2 linked regions of the Caldimonas thermodepolymerans genome follow. The protein of the gene in region 1 interacts with the protein of each later gene in a pairwise test. Links are inferred from orthologs where the notes say so. Each region holds a gene or a part of one and is shown on either strand. Other genes may lie near its edges.

Region 1 (7,926 bases):
AGGCGCTGCCCGGTCAGCGCGAACCAGGCATTGGCCAGCGCCGGGGCGACCGGCGGCGTGCCCGGCTCGCCCACCCCGCCCGGGGCGCGCTGGCTGCGCACGATGTGGGTCTCGATCACCGGCGTGTCGGCCAGCGTCAGCACCGGGTGGTCGGGGTAGTTACGTTGCTGCACGATGCCGCCGCGGATGTCGATGCGCCCGTGCAGCGCGGCGCTCAGCCCGAAGATCACGCCGCTTTCCATCTGCTGCGCGACGATGCCGGGGTTGACCACCGCGCCGCAGTCGATCGCGCAGACCACGCGGTGCACCTGCGGGCGGCCCTGCCGGGCCGAGACCTCGACCACCTCGGCCACGATGGAGCCGAAGCTCTCGTGCAGTGCGACGCCGCGCGCGCGCCCGGGCGGGGGCGGGCGGTCCCAGCCGGCGCGCTCTGCGGCCAGCCGCAGCACCGCCTGGTGGCGCGGCTTGTCGCGCAGCAGCGCCAGGCGATAGGCCACCGGGTCCTGGCGCGCCTCGAAGGCCAGCTCGTCGATGAAGGATTCGCTGAAGAAGGCGTTGTGCGAGTGGCCCACCGAGCGCCAGTAGCCGACCGGCACGCCGCTGTGCGTGGCCGCGTGCGCGATGCGCTGGTGCGGCACCTGGTAGGGCAGGTCGAACAGGCCCTCGCTGGCGGTCTTGTCGGGCAGGTCGACGGGTCCGGCGAACGCGGGCAGGCCGCGCTCCAGCCAGCGTGGCGTGATCGCGTCGCCGGCGCTGGCGATGCGCAGCGCGACCGGCAGCCCCTGCGCGTCCAGCGCCGCGCGCAGCACGGCCGCGCCGGCGGGACGGTAGAAGTCGTGCATCAGGTCTTCCTCGCGCGGCCAGATCAGCTGCACGGGCTTGCCGCCCGTCTCCATCGCGACGCGCACCGCCTGCCCCACGTGGTCGACCTCCAGCCGCCGCCCGAAGCCGCCGCCGACGAGCGTCACGTGCACCGTCACGCGCTCCGGCGGCACGCCGGCCACGCGCGCGGCGACCTGCCGCGCCAGCGTGGGCACCTGCGTCGGGGCCCACACCTCGACCTGGCCGTCCTGCACGCGCGCGGTGCAGTTGATCGGCTCCATCGTCGCGTGCGCCAGGTAGGGTGCGTGGTAGACCTGCTCGACGACGCGGGCCGCACCCTGCTCGGCGCGCGCCACGTCGCCGCGGCGGTGGAAGGCGTGGCCGCCGTCTTCGGCCAGGGCCTGGCGCGCCGCCTGCTCCAGCGCGGCGGCGATGGCGCTGCTGTCGAGCAGCCCGCGCTGCGGGTCGTGCGGCGGCGCGCGCCATTCGACCGGCATCGCGTCGACGGCCTGCAGCGCATGCCAGTAGGTGCGCGCCACCACCGCGACGCCGGCGGTGGACCCGGCGATCGGCCCCAGGCGCACGACGCGCTCGACGCCCGGGCGGCGCAGCGCCTCGTCGACGCCGATCCGGCCCGGGCTGCCGCCCAGCATCGGGCACATGCGCACGGCCGCATAGCGCATCCCGGGCAGGCGCACGTCGATGCCGTAGCGGGCGCTGCCGTCGACCTTGGCCGGCACGTCGGTGCGCGGCGCGCTGCGGCCGATCAGCCGCCAGGTCTGCGGCGGCTTGACCCGCACCTCCGAGACCGACAGGGCGGCGGCCCGGCGTGCCAGCTCGCCGAAGTGCGCGCTGGGCCCCGAGGCATGGCTGATCACGCCGTCGATGATGCGCAGCTCGTCGACGGGCAGCCGCCATTGCAGCGCGGCTGCCCCGAGCAGTTGCGCGCGCGCGGTGGCCGCGGCGGTGCGCAGCACGTCCCAGGCATCGGCCACGCTGCTGGAACCGCCGGTGACGTTGATGCCCATCTCGCGCGCCAGCTTGGTCACCATCCACTCGGTGAGTCGCACCGCGGCGCTCCCGTGGTCCGGTTCGCGCTCGGCCGGGTGGATGGGCAGGCTGCCGACGAACATCGCGACGTTGCCGTAGATGCTCTCGGGCCCGGCCGGCTCGAGCAGCACCTGGTCCAGCGGCACGTCCAGCTCCTCGGCCACCAGCATCGGCAGCGCGGTGTGCACGCCCTGGCCCATCTCGCTGCGGTGCATCGCCAGGATGACCCGGCCGCGCCGGTCGATCTTGATCCAGCCGTTCAGCCCCACCTGGCCGTCGCGCACCGGCAGGCTGTTGCGGCTGCCCAGCCGGCTGCGTGGCGGCAGCAGGCCCCAGCCGACCACCAGGGCCCCGCCGGTGCCGGCGGCGCTGAGCAGGAAGGTGCGCCGCTTCATGGCTGCCCCGGCAGGTAGCGCCGGCTGCGGCCGGGCGAGCGCAATTCGGCCGCGGCGCTCTTGATCGCGGCGCGCACGCGCGGATAGGTGCCGCAGCGGCACAGGTTGGTGATCGCCGCGTCGATCTGCGCGTCGGTCGGGTCGGGTTCGCGTGCCAGCAGGGCGGCGGCGGCCATCAGCATGCCGGACTGGCAGTAGCCGCATTGCGGCACCTGGTGTTCGATCCAGGCGCGCTGCAGCACGTGGCGCTCGGGCGGCATGCCCAGGCCCTCGATGGTGCGGACCGACCGGCCCTCGACGGCCGACACCGGCGTCACGCAGGACCGTACCGGCTGGCCGTCGACGTGCACCGTGCAGGCCCCGCAGGCGCCGATGCCGCAGCCGAACTTGGTGCCGGTCAGCTCCAGCACGTCGCGCAGCACCCACAGCAGCGGCATGGCCGGATCGACGAGGTCGTCGCGCACCCAGTGGCGTTGTCCGTTGATGTCGAGCTCCATCGGCATTGATTCTCCAGGCTTCGGGCGGCCGCTGCGCGCAGGCCGGGGGGCGATTGTCGCCCGCGATGCCCCCGGGCCGGGGTGTCGCGACCGGCCGTGCACAGAAATGCTGCACGCCCGGCGCGATTTCGGTGCACGCCACCGTGCCACCCCGTGGTCCGACATTTGCTTACAGGCCCGCCCGTTCCCTCAACACGCACTGGAGATCCCTGCATGAAGTTCTGCCATACCGTCGTGGCACGCGCTGCCGCGGCCTGCCTCGCCCTCGGCGCGTTCGGCGCACATGCGCAATCGAGCGTCCAGCTGTACGGGCTGATCGACATGTCCGTCGGCTCGTTCCAGAACAGCGGCGCCGATCGCCTCACCCGCGCCGAGAGCGGCCGCATGACCACCAGCTTCTTCGCCTTCAAGGGCACGGAAGACCTGGGCGGCGGCCTGAAGGCCATGTTCAACCTGGAGGCCTTCCTGGCGGCGGACACCGGCGCGGCGATCGGCCGCACGTTCTGGGATCGCCAGGCCAACGTCGGCCTGGGTGGCAGCTTCGGCAACGTGTTCCTCGGCCACAACACGACCTCGATGTTCGTGCAGGGCCTGATGTTCAACCCGTTCTCGAGCTCGATGACGTTCTCGCCGACGATGCGCTTCCTGTATTCGACCGCCGCGCCCTACGCGGTGTCGGCGGGCGGCACGGCCTGGACGAACTCCATCCTCTACACGACGCCGAACTTCAACGGCCTGAGCGGCACGCTGCAGGCCTCGATGAAGGAAGCCGCCGGCGGCAGCAACAGCTACGCCGCGAGCGTGCTGTATGCCGCCGGCCCGCTGGCCGCCGGCCTGGTCTACGAGAAGGAAGCCATCGGCGCGGCCGACCAGACCAACCTGCTGGTCAGCGGCAGCTACGACTTCGAGGTCGCCAAGCTGTACGCCCAGTACGGCCAGACCAAGGACGACGCGGCCGACGAGAAGTACAAGATGGTCCAGGTGGGCGCCACGGTGCCGCTGGCCGGCGGCTCGGTGCTGGCCTCCTACGGCCAGCAGAACGCCGACGAGGCCGACGTGAAGGTCAAGACCTTCTCGCTGGGCTACGACTACTTCCTGTCCAAGCGCACCGACCTGTACGCCGTGTACATGTACGACAAGGCCACCGGCCTGGACAAGGGCAACACCTTCGCGGTCGGGGTGCGTCACCGCTTCTGACGTGACCCCGTGCGGCGGCCCGGCATCCCCTGGATGCGGGCGGCCGCCGCACCCTGCATGCCGCCTGGCCCCCCGTGCCCCCGCACGGGCGGCCAGGCGGTCGCGCATGCGCACGCCGCGGCGCCGGGCCGGCGCTCAGGTCGCGAGCAGCTGCCCGTCCAGGAAGGCCTTGATCTCGCCCGGCGCGAACGGCACCCAGGTCTCGTTCGCGGTCAGCGGCTCGGTCACGATCACCGCGACCCGGTCCTGCGGCGTGGTGACCTCGGCGAAGTTCACCGTCATGTCCTCGTCCTGCAGGCGTGCCGTGCTGAACGGGTGCTGGCGCACCAGGTAGTGCAGCCGTGTCGAGCAGTGCGCCCACAGCGCGTGCCCGTTGCTGAGCATGAAGTTGAAGGTGCCGTGCTTCGAGACCACCGGCACCAGCTCGCGCAGCGTCTCGGTCAGCTGCTCGGGCGTGGGCACCGAGGCGTGGTTCTTGGCCAGCTCCTGCATCAGCCAGCAGAACGCCAGCTCGCTGTCGGTGTCGCCCACCGGGCGGAACGCGGCGTGCAGCCGCGGCGAGAAGCCCTTGAGGTCGCCGTTGTGCGCGAACACCCAGTAGCGACCCCACAGCTCGCGCACGAACGGGTGGCAGTTCTCCAGCGCGACCCGGCCCTGCGTGGCCTTGCGGATGTGGGCGATGACGTTGGTGCTCTTGATCGGGTAGCGGCGCACCAGCTCGGCCACCGGCGAGTGCAGCGCGGCCTGGTGATCGACGAACAGCCGCACGCCGGCGCCTTCGAAGAACGCGATGCCGAAGCCGTCGGCATGCTCCTGCGAGCGGTGCGCGAACCCCGTGAAGCTGAACACGATGTCCGTCGGGGTGTTGCAGTTCATGCCGAGCAGCTGGCACATGGCGGGCGGAAACGGGAAGTCGCAGGAAGGCGTCCGATCCTACCGCGCGCCGGCGGCAAATGAAAAAGGCGGGCACCGGGCCCGCCTTGCATGCGGTGCGATCGCCGCTCAGCGCTGCGCCGCCTTGACCTTCAGGCGCCAGGCATGCAGCAGCGGCTCGGTATAGCCGCTCGGCTGCTCGACGCCCTTGAACACCAGGTCGCGCGCGGCCTGGTAGGCGAACGAGGTGTCGAAGTGGCCCGCCATCGGACGGTAGTTCGGGTCGCCGGCGTTCTGCTGGTCCACCACCGCGGCCATGCGCTGGAAGGTCGCCTCGACCTGCTCCCTGGTCACCACGCCGTGCAGCAGCCAGTTGGCCACGTGCTGGCTGGAGATGCGCAGCGTCGCGCGGTCTTCCATCAGGCCGACGTTGTGGATGTCCGGCACCTTGGAGCAGCCGATGCCCTGGTCGATCCAGCGCACCACGTAGCCCAGGATGCCCTGGATGTTGTTGTCCAGTTCCTGCTGCTTCTCGGCCTCGCTCCAGTTGGCCTGCTCGGCCACCGGCACGGTCAGCAGGTCGGTCAGCAGCGCGTCGCGCTCGGCGTTCGCGTCGGTCTTCTCCAGCTCCTGCTGGATCGCGAACACGTCGACCTGGTGGTAGTGCAGCGCGTGCAGCGTCGCGGCGGTCGGCGAGGGCACCCAGGCGGTGTTGGCGCCGGCCTTGGGGTGCGCGATCTTCTGCTGCAGCATCGCGGCCATCAGGTCCGGCATGGCCCACATGCCCTTGCCGATCTGCGCCCGGCCGCGCAGGCCCATCGCCAGGCCCACCAGCACGTTGCTGCGCTCGTAGGCGGCGATCCACTTGGTCGACTTCATGTCGTTCTTGCGGATCATCGGGCCGGCGTGCATCGCGGTGTGCATCTCGTCGCCGGTGCGGTCCAGGAAGCCGGTGTTGATGAAGGCCACGCGGCTCTTCGCCGCGGCGATGCAGGCCTGCAGGTTGACGCTGGTGCGGCGCTCCTCGTCCATGATGCCCAGCTTCACGGTGCTGTCGGGCAGGCCCAGCATCTGCTCGACGCGGCCGAACAGCTCGTTGGCGAAGGCCACCTCGGCCGGGCCGTGCATCTTGGGCTTGACGATGTAGACGCTGCCGGTGCGCGAGTTGCGCAGCCCGCCCTGGCGCTTGAGGTCGACCAGCGCGATGGTGGTCGTGATGACCGCGTCCATGATCCCTTCCGGGATCTCCTTGCCGCCGTCGTACAGGATGGCCGGGTTGGTCATCAGGTGGCCGACGTTGCGCACGAACAGCAGCGAGCGGCCGTGCAGCACCACCGGCTTGCCGTTGGCGCCGGTGTACTCGCGGTCGGGGTTCATGCGCCGCGTGAAGGTCCTGCCGTTCTTCGTGACCTCCTCGGTCAGCGTGCCCTGCAGGATGCCCAGCCAGTTGCGGTAGGCCTGGGTCTTGTCCTCGGCGTCCACTGCGGCCACCGAGTCCTCCAGGTCCAGGATGGTCGACAGCGCCGCTTCCAGCACCACGTCGGCCACGCCGGCGGCATCGGTCTTGCCGATCGGCGAGTTGCGGTCGATGCGCACGTCGATGTGCAGCCCGTTGTGCCGGAGCAGCACCGACGACGGCGCCGCCGCGTCGCCCTGGTAGCCGACGAACTGCGCCGGGTCCTTCAGGCCCGCGGTCGCGCCGTTCTTCAGCGCGACCACCAGGCGGCCGTTGTCGACCTGGTAGGCGGTGGCGTCCTTGTGCGAGGCGCCGGCCAGCGGGGCGGACTGGTCGAGGAAGTTGCGCGCGAACTCGATCACCTTGGCGCCGCGCGCCGGGTTGTAGCCGCTGCCCTTCTCGCAGCCGTCGCTCTCGGGGATCGCGTCGGTGCCGTACAGCGCGTCGTACAGCGAACCCCAGCGCGCGTTGGCCGCGTTGAGCGCGTAGCGGGCGTTGAGGATCGGCACCACCAGCTGCGGGCCGGCCTGCTGGGCGAGCTCGGCATCGACGTTCTCGGTGGTGGCCTTCACGCCCTGCGGCGCCGGCACCAGGTAGCCGATCTTCTCGAGGAAGGCGCGGTAGGCCGCCATGTCACGGATCGGGCCGGGGTGGGACTTGTGCCAGGCGTCGATCTCGGCTTGCAGGCGGTCGCGCTCGGCCAGCAGCGCGGCGTTCTTCGGGGCCAGGTCGTGCACGATGGCATCGAAGCCCGACCAGAACGCGGCGCTGTCCACGCCGGTGGCGGGCAGCACCTCGTCTTCGATGAAGCGGTACAGCTCGGTGGCGACTTCGAGCCGGTGGACGGTCGTACGTGCGGTCATGGTCGGGTCCTCTCGAGGGTCTGTGGACAATGAAAAGGGAAACGGGTCAGGCGGCGGCCACGCGGTGGAAGTAGTACGCGGTCAGGAACACGCCGACGGCGATCACCAGCCGGCGCAGCCACTGCGCGGGCACCTTGCGCGCCATGCTGGCGCCCCAGTAGCCGCCCACCGTCGCGGTGGCGATCATCAGCAGCGTGTGCGGCCAGCTGACCGCCCCGGCGACGATGAAGGTCACGACAGTGACGCTGTAGATCACCGCCGACAGCAGGTTCTTGATCGCGTTGATCTCCTGCACGTCGTCGTGGCCGGAGATCGCCAGGCTGGCCATCATCAGGATGCCCATGCCGGCGCCGAAGAAGCCGCCGTAGACGGACACCAGCAGCTGGGTCAGCCAGCCGGCCGGCGAGCCGCCCTCGTGCGCGCTGCGCCGGCGCGTGCGCCAGCGCGCCAGCAGCGCCGACAGCTGCGGGCTGAACGCGAACAGCAGCGTCGCAAAGCCCAGCAGCCAGGGGATCAGCCGGGCGAACTGGCCGTCCTGGGTCTGCAGCAGCAGCAGCCCGCCGGCGACGCCGCCGACCAGCGAGGCGATGCCCATCGGCACCAGGTAGCGCGCCAGCGGCGCCAGCTCGCGCTTGTAGGCCCAGGCACCCGACAGGCTGCCCGGCCACAGCGAGACGGAGTTGCTCGCGTTGGCCACCACCGGCGGCACGCCCACCGCCAGCAGCGCGGGGAACGAGAAGAAGGTGCCGCCGCCGGCCACCGAGTTCACCGCG
Region 2 (5,477 bases), 1.7 Mb from region 1 along the record:
CTGCATCGACACCCCGCAGGCGCGCGGCTGGCTGTCGCTGCCGCGCGTGGCGACCGCGCACACCCACGGCACCGGCTGCACCTATGCCTCCTCGGCCGCAGCGGCACTGGCGCTGGGCTTCTGCGAGGCCGACGCGACGGTGCTGGCCAAGATGGCGACCACCGCCGCGCTGCGCGACGGCTATGCCGCGGGGCAGGGACCCGGGCCGGTGCAGGCGCGCGCCGGGTTCGCGCTCCAGGGCGCGCTGCTGCCCGACCTGCTGGACCGACTGCTGGACGCGCCGGCCACGCCGTATGCCGCGCTGGCCAATGCCGACCTGGGCCTGTACCCGGTGGTCGACAGCGCCGACTGGGTCGAGCGCGTGCTGGCCGCCGGCGTGCGCACCGTGCAGCTGCGCATCAAGCAGGCAGCGCCCGGGCATCTCGCGCAGGAGGTGGCGCGCAGCGTCGCGGCCGCGCGGGCCGTGCAGGCGCAGCTGTTCATCAACGACCACTGGCGGCTGGCGATCGAGCACGGCGCCTACGGCGTGCACCTCGGCCAGGAAGACCTGCACACGCTCTCGGCGGCCGACCTCGCCGCGATCCGCGACGCCGGCCTGCGCCTGGGCCTGAGCACGCACAGCTACTGGGAGGTGTGCCGCGCCCGCGCGCACCGGCCGAGCTACATCGCCTGCGGGCCGATCCACGCCACCACCACCAAGGACATGCCGTGGCGCCCGCAGGGGCCGGACAACCTGGCCTACTGGTGCCGCGTGCTGGCCGAGCCGGTGGTCGCGATCGCCGGCATGGACGAGCCGCGCAGCCGCGTCGCGGCCAGCTGCGGCGCCTCCGGCATCGCGGTGGTGCGCGGCATCGTGCAGGCGGGCGACCCGGAGCAGGCGATTCGCCGCCTGCAGCAGGCCATCGCGCAGGGCCGGGCCGGCGCGCCCCATCCGGTGCCCGCGTTGCCGCGCCCGACGCTGGCCGGCCCCGTGCCCCGTGACTGAAACCGACCCGCCGGCGCCGGGCTCCCGTGCCCGCTGCCGGCATCGCAAGGAGATCCCATGACGAACACCGCAATCACCGCGCAGCCGGTGCAGGTGGTGCGCCGCGCCGCGCCATCGACCGGACCCTGGACCGTCGAGGCCGTGCAGGCGCTGCTCGACCTGCCGTTTGCCGACCTGCTGTACCGGGCCCAGACGGTGCACCGCGAGCACTTCGATGCCAACGAGGTGCAGCTGTCGACGCTGCTGTCGATCAAGACCGGCGGCTGCCCGGAGGACTGCGCCTACTGCCCGCAGTCGGTGCACCACGACACCGGCGTGGAGGCCGGCAAGCTGCTGGACGTCGAGGCGGTCAAGGCAGCGGCCGCCGCGGCGCGCGAGCAGGGCGCGACGCGCTTCTGCATGGGGGCCGCCTGGCGCGCGCCCAAGGACCGCGACATCGAGAAGGTCGCCGAGCTGGTGCGCAGCGTCAAGGCGCTGGGCATGGAGGCCTGCTGCACCCTGGGCATGCTGACCGACGAGCAGGCGCGCACCCTCAAGGAGGCGGGCCTGGACTACTACAACCACAACCTCGACACCGCCCCCGAGGCCTACGGGCGCATCATCACCACGCGCGACTACCAGGACCGGCTCGACACGCTGGAGCGGGTGCGCGCGGCGGGGATGCACGTGTGCTGCGGCGGCATCGTCGGCATGGGCGAGTCCCGCCGCGAGCGGGCCGGCCTGATCGCGCAGCTCGCCAACCTGGACCCGTACCCCGAGTCGGTGCCGATCAACCACCTGGTGCAGGTCGAGGGCACGCCGCTGCACGGGCTGGAGCCGCTGGACCCGCTGGAATTCGTGCGCACCATCGCGGTCGCACGCATCACCATGCCCCGCGCGCGGGTGCGCCTGTCGGCCGGCCGCCAGCAGATGGGCGAGGCCGTCCAGGCCCTGTGCTTCCTCGCCGGGGCCAACTCGATCTTCTACGGCGACAAGCTGCTCACCACCGGCAACCCGGACTGGGAGCGCGACCAGGCGCTGTTCGCCAAGCTCGGCCTGACCGCGGCCTGAGCCGGCCGCGGCGCTGTCGTGCCGGCGGGCGCGGCAGCGCAAAGGAAAGGCCCCGCGCGATGCGCGGGGCCGGTGGCGTCCAGCGGTTCAGCTCAACGTCCCTTGGAGCGGTCGTACCACATCCAGGCCATCGTGATCAGCCACGAGAAGACCGGCGGGCTCCAGTCATACATGCGCAGCGGGCGGGCGCCCATCGAGGTCGAGAAACCGATCACGATCAACGTCCAGATGAGCGCGACGGCGGTTATCAGGATGAAATGCTTGCCGGTGATCCGCTTTTCCATGATTCACCCCTTGCGGTTCTTGAAACCTTCCCACAGGAACAAGGGCTCGGCCTTTTTCCGCAGGTAGTCGACATAATAGCCACCATAAGCCAGCAGCAGGGAGCCGTTGATCAGCAGTTCCTGCGTCCCGGTGAATGCCTGCCGGGGGTGGGGCGACACGAACAGGTTGAGGTAGGAGATCTGCACGGTGATGCCGGCCATCACGATCAGCGCCAGCGGCACGAACCAGTTGAACAGCAGCATCGCGCCCAGCACCACCTCGAGGTACTTGACGAACGGGTAGAACCCGACGTTGTGCATCTCGGTCAGGTAGGGGCCCACCGGGCCGGCCTTGCTGAAGTCGGGCACGTAGTTGAAGATCACGAAATACAGCCCGGACTTGAGGTAATGGAAGGCGTAGTAATACCTCAGCCACATCACCAGGTATTTCCATGGTGATTCGTTTGCCTTGATCACGGCGTCTCCTCAATGATTGCGAACGCCGCGCAGCGTTAGAGAAGCCTGGAAAGCCGAACAAGCGCAAACACTGAATATCAGTTATGCGGCGGCGCAGGTATTCAATTCCGGACGAAAAGCCAGTTGGATATTCGCAACCCAGGGAAAATCCGGATATCCGGATCGGCGGGTATCCTGCGGACAAATCGGGGCAGCCCGTCACCCGGAAAAAGGGGCGGCGGGCGCCGCCTCACCAGGCGAGGCGGATGCCGCTGAACTGCCAGCGTGCCTGCGGCGGGAAGAAGTTGCGATAGCTGGCCCGCAGGTGCGAGGCGGGCGTCGCGCAGGAGCCGCCGCGCAGCACCATCTGGTTGACCATGAACTTACCGTTGTATTCGCCCACGGCGCCTTCAGCAGGGCGGAACCCGGGGTAGGGCAGGTAGGCGCTGCAGGTCCATTCCCACACGTCGCCGAACATTTGGCGCAACCCGCTGCCGGCGGCCGCCGGCCGGGGGTGGAACACGCCGTCCTCGAGCAGCGTGCCGAGCGAGGCGAGCGACGGCGGCGATTGCGCCGCATGCTCCCATTCGGCTTCGGTGAGCAGGCGAGCCCCCGCCCAGCGGGCGTAGGCATCGGCCTCGTAGTAGCTGACGTGGCACACCGGTTCGTCGGGCGCCACTTCGCGCAGCCCGTGCAGCGTGTAGTGCCACCAGCTGGGGCCAGGGCCGCGCTGCCAGTACAGCGGCGCCTGCCAGCCTTCGCGCAGGCGCGTGTCCCAGCCGTCGGACAGCCACAGCTCCGGGCGCTCGTAGCCGCCGTCGGCGATGAAGGCGAGGTACTCGGCGTTGGTCACCGGCCGCGCCGCCAGCGCATAGGGCTCCAGCCAGACACGATGCCGCGGCCGCTCGTTGTCGAAGCTGAAGCCGCAGCCGCCATGGCCGATCTCCACCAGCCCGCCGAGGAAGGTCAGCCGCTCGCCCGCAACATGTACCGCATGGACCGCGGGCGGCCGCGGACGGTAGGCCGGCGCCAGCGGGTTGCGCGAGAAATGGTGCTTCAGGTCGGTGAGGACGAGTTCCTGGTGCTGCTGCTCGTGATGCAGGCCCAGCTCGACCAGTGCGGCCAGGTCGTCCGGCAGGTCCGGCTGCGCCAGCAACCCGGCCATGCGTTCGTCGACCAGGCAGCGGTAGGCGCGCACCTCGTCGAGCGTGGGCCGCGACAGCATGCCGCGCTCGGGCCGCGGGTGGCGCTCGCCGACGCCGACGTAGTAGGAGTTGAACAGCCGGCGGTACGCCGGATCCACGCTGCGGTAGCCGGGCACCGCGCGCTCGAGCACGAAGGTCTCGAAGAACCAGGTCGTGTGGGCCAGGTGCCACTTGACCGGGCTGGCGTCGGGCATGGACTGCAGCAGGCAATCCTCGGCACTCAGTCCCTCGGCCAGTGCCTCGGTCTGCTCGCGCACCGCGCGGTAGGCACCATGCAGGGCGGCCGGACCGTGGCCCGGCGCCCGGGACGGGCTGGCCGCGCTCATGCCGCGGCCGCGACGAAGACATGGAACCAGCCGCGCTCGTCGCTCCAGTGTTGCAAGGCGCCGAAGCCGGCGTCGCGCAGCAGCGCGGCAAACCCGTCGGCAGCGTACTTGTAGGAGTACTCGGTCACGATGGCTTCTCCTGCGTCGAAGCGGCGCTCGGCAGCACCGATGCGCACCACCTGGGTCTCGCGCGAGACGAGCTGCATCTCGATGCGGCTCTCGCGGGCGTTGAACTGCGCGCGGTGCGCGAAGCGCCGCGGTTCGAAGTCGGCGTCGAGCTCGCGGTTCACGACGCGCAGCACGTTCAGGTTGAAGGCGGCCGTCACCCCCAGCGCGTCGTCGTAGGCGGCTTCGAGGACGTGGCGCTCCTTGAGGCCGTCCACGCCGATCAGCAGCCGCCCGTCGCGGCCAAGGTGCTCGCGCATCGAGCGCAGCAACGCGAGGGCCTCGTCGGGCGTGAAGTTGCCGATCGACGAACCGGGGTAGAAGAACACCGGCGGGGCGTCGAAGCGGGCCAGCACGCGCTGCAGGCGCAGCGGCCGGGTGAAATCGGTCGCCACCCCGGCGAGGGCCATGCCGGGAAAGCGCCCGGTGCCGGCCTGCAGCGAGATGCGCAGCCATTGCGGCGAGATGTCCACGCCGACCCACCGGCGTGCCCCCACCGCTTCCAGCCAGGGCCAGGACTTGGCGCCGTCGCCGCACCCCAGGTCCACCCACTGCGCGCCGCGCGGCAGGTGGCGCGCGATCTCCTCGCGGTGCCGTTCGAAGATCGCCGCCTCGGTGCGGGTCGGGTAGTACTCCTGCAGCTCGCAGATGGCGCTGTACAGCGCGCAGCCCTGGGCGTCGTAGAAGAACTTGGGCGAGACGCGTGCCGGCCGCTCGAACAGCCCGGCGCGCAGGGCGGCCAGCCGGGCGGCGCGGTCGGACAGCGCGTCGGCGGCCAGCATGTCGGTGATGTCATGGGCCCACGCCGCGGTCGGGACGTCGGGACGGGGGGAGGCGGGCGACCGCGCTGCCGCGGCGGCCTGGGCCGGGTGCTGTGGCGGAGGGTTCATCGAGGTCCTTGGCGGGGCCTGCATGCAGGTGCGGGTGGGAAAGGCGGGCTCAGTGCGCGGCGCGCGGGCCGCGGCCCGTGCGGGCCGTGCCGGTCGTCGAGCGGTCCGGCTCGGAGGGAGACGAAATGCGCTCCAGC

Evidence for each region.
Region 2: the proteins of IS481_RS00640 (region 1) and bioB interact in binary tests that used the Escherichia coli proteins (3 or more experiments, as listed by UniProt). The link is inferred for Caldimonas thermodepolymerans from one-to-one orthologs.

What each region holds. Positions count from the first base shown.
Region 1 is NZ_CP064338.1:120,022-127,947, forward strand. What follows is about bases 2,977-5,862. They hold IS481_RS00640 (class II glutamine amidotransferase), read right to left. Parts: upstream 4,856-5,862; coding sequence 4,097-4,855; downstream 2,977-4,096. Other genes in these bases: IS481_RS00635 (porin), read left to right, coding at 2,978-3,961; IS481_RS00645 (malate synthase G), read right to left, coding at 4,964-5,862. Outside these bases: IS481_RS00625 (xanthine dehydrogenase family protein molybdopterin-binding subunit), read right to left, coding at 1-2,267; IS481_RS00630 ((2Fe-2S)-binding protein), read right to left, coding at 2,264-2,764; more of IS481_RS00645, read right to left, coding at 5,863-7,153; IS481_RS00650 (sulfite exporter TauE/SafE family protein), read right to left, coding at 7,200-7,926.
Region 2 is NZ_CP064338.1:1,857,765-1,863,241, forward strand. The notes cover bases 160-3,038. They hold bioB (biotin synthase BioB), read left to right. Parts: upstream 160-1,042; coding sequence 1,043-2,035; downstream 2,036-3,038. Other genes in these bases: thiD (bifunctional hydroxymethylpyrimidine kinase/phosphomethylpyrimidine kinase), read left to right, coding at 160-985; IS481_RS08765 (hypothetical protein), read right to left, coding at 2,128-2,319; IS481_RS08770 (hypothetical protein), read right to left, coding at 2,323-2,775; egtB (ergothioneine biosynthesis protein EgtB), read right to left, coding at 3,005-3,038. Outside these bases: more of thiD, read left to right, coding at 1-159; more of egtB, read right to left, coding at 3,039-4,285; egtD (L-histidine N(alpha)-methyltransferase), read right to left, coding at 4,282-5,340; IS481_RS08785 (CBS domain-containing protein), read right to left, coding at 5,390-5,477. UniProt on the Escherichia coli protein: Catalyzes the conversion of dethiobiotin (DTB) to biotin by the insertion of a sulfur atom into dethiobiotin via a radical-based mechanism.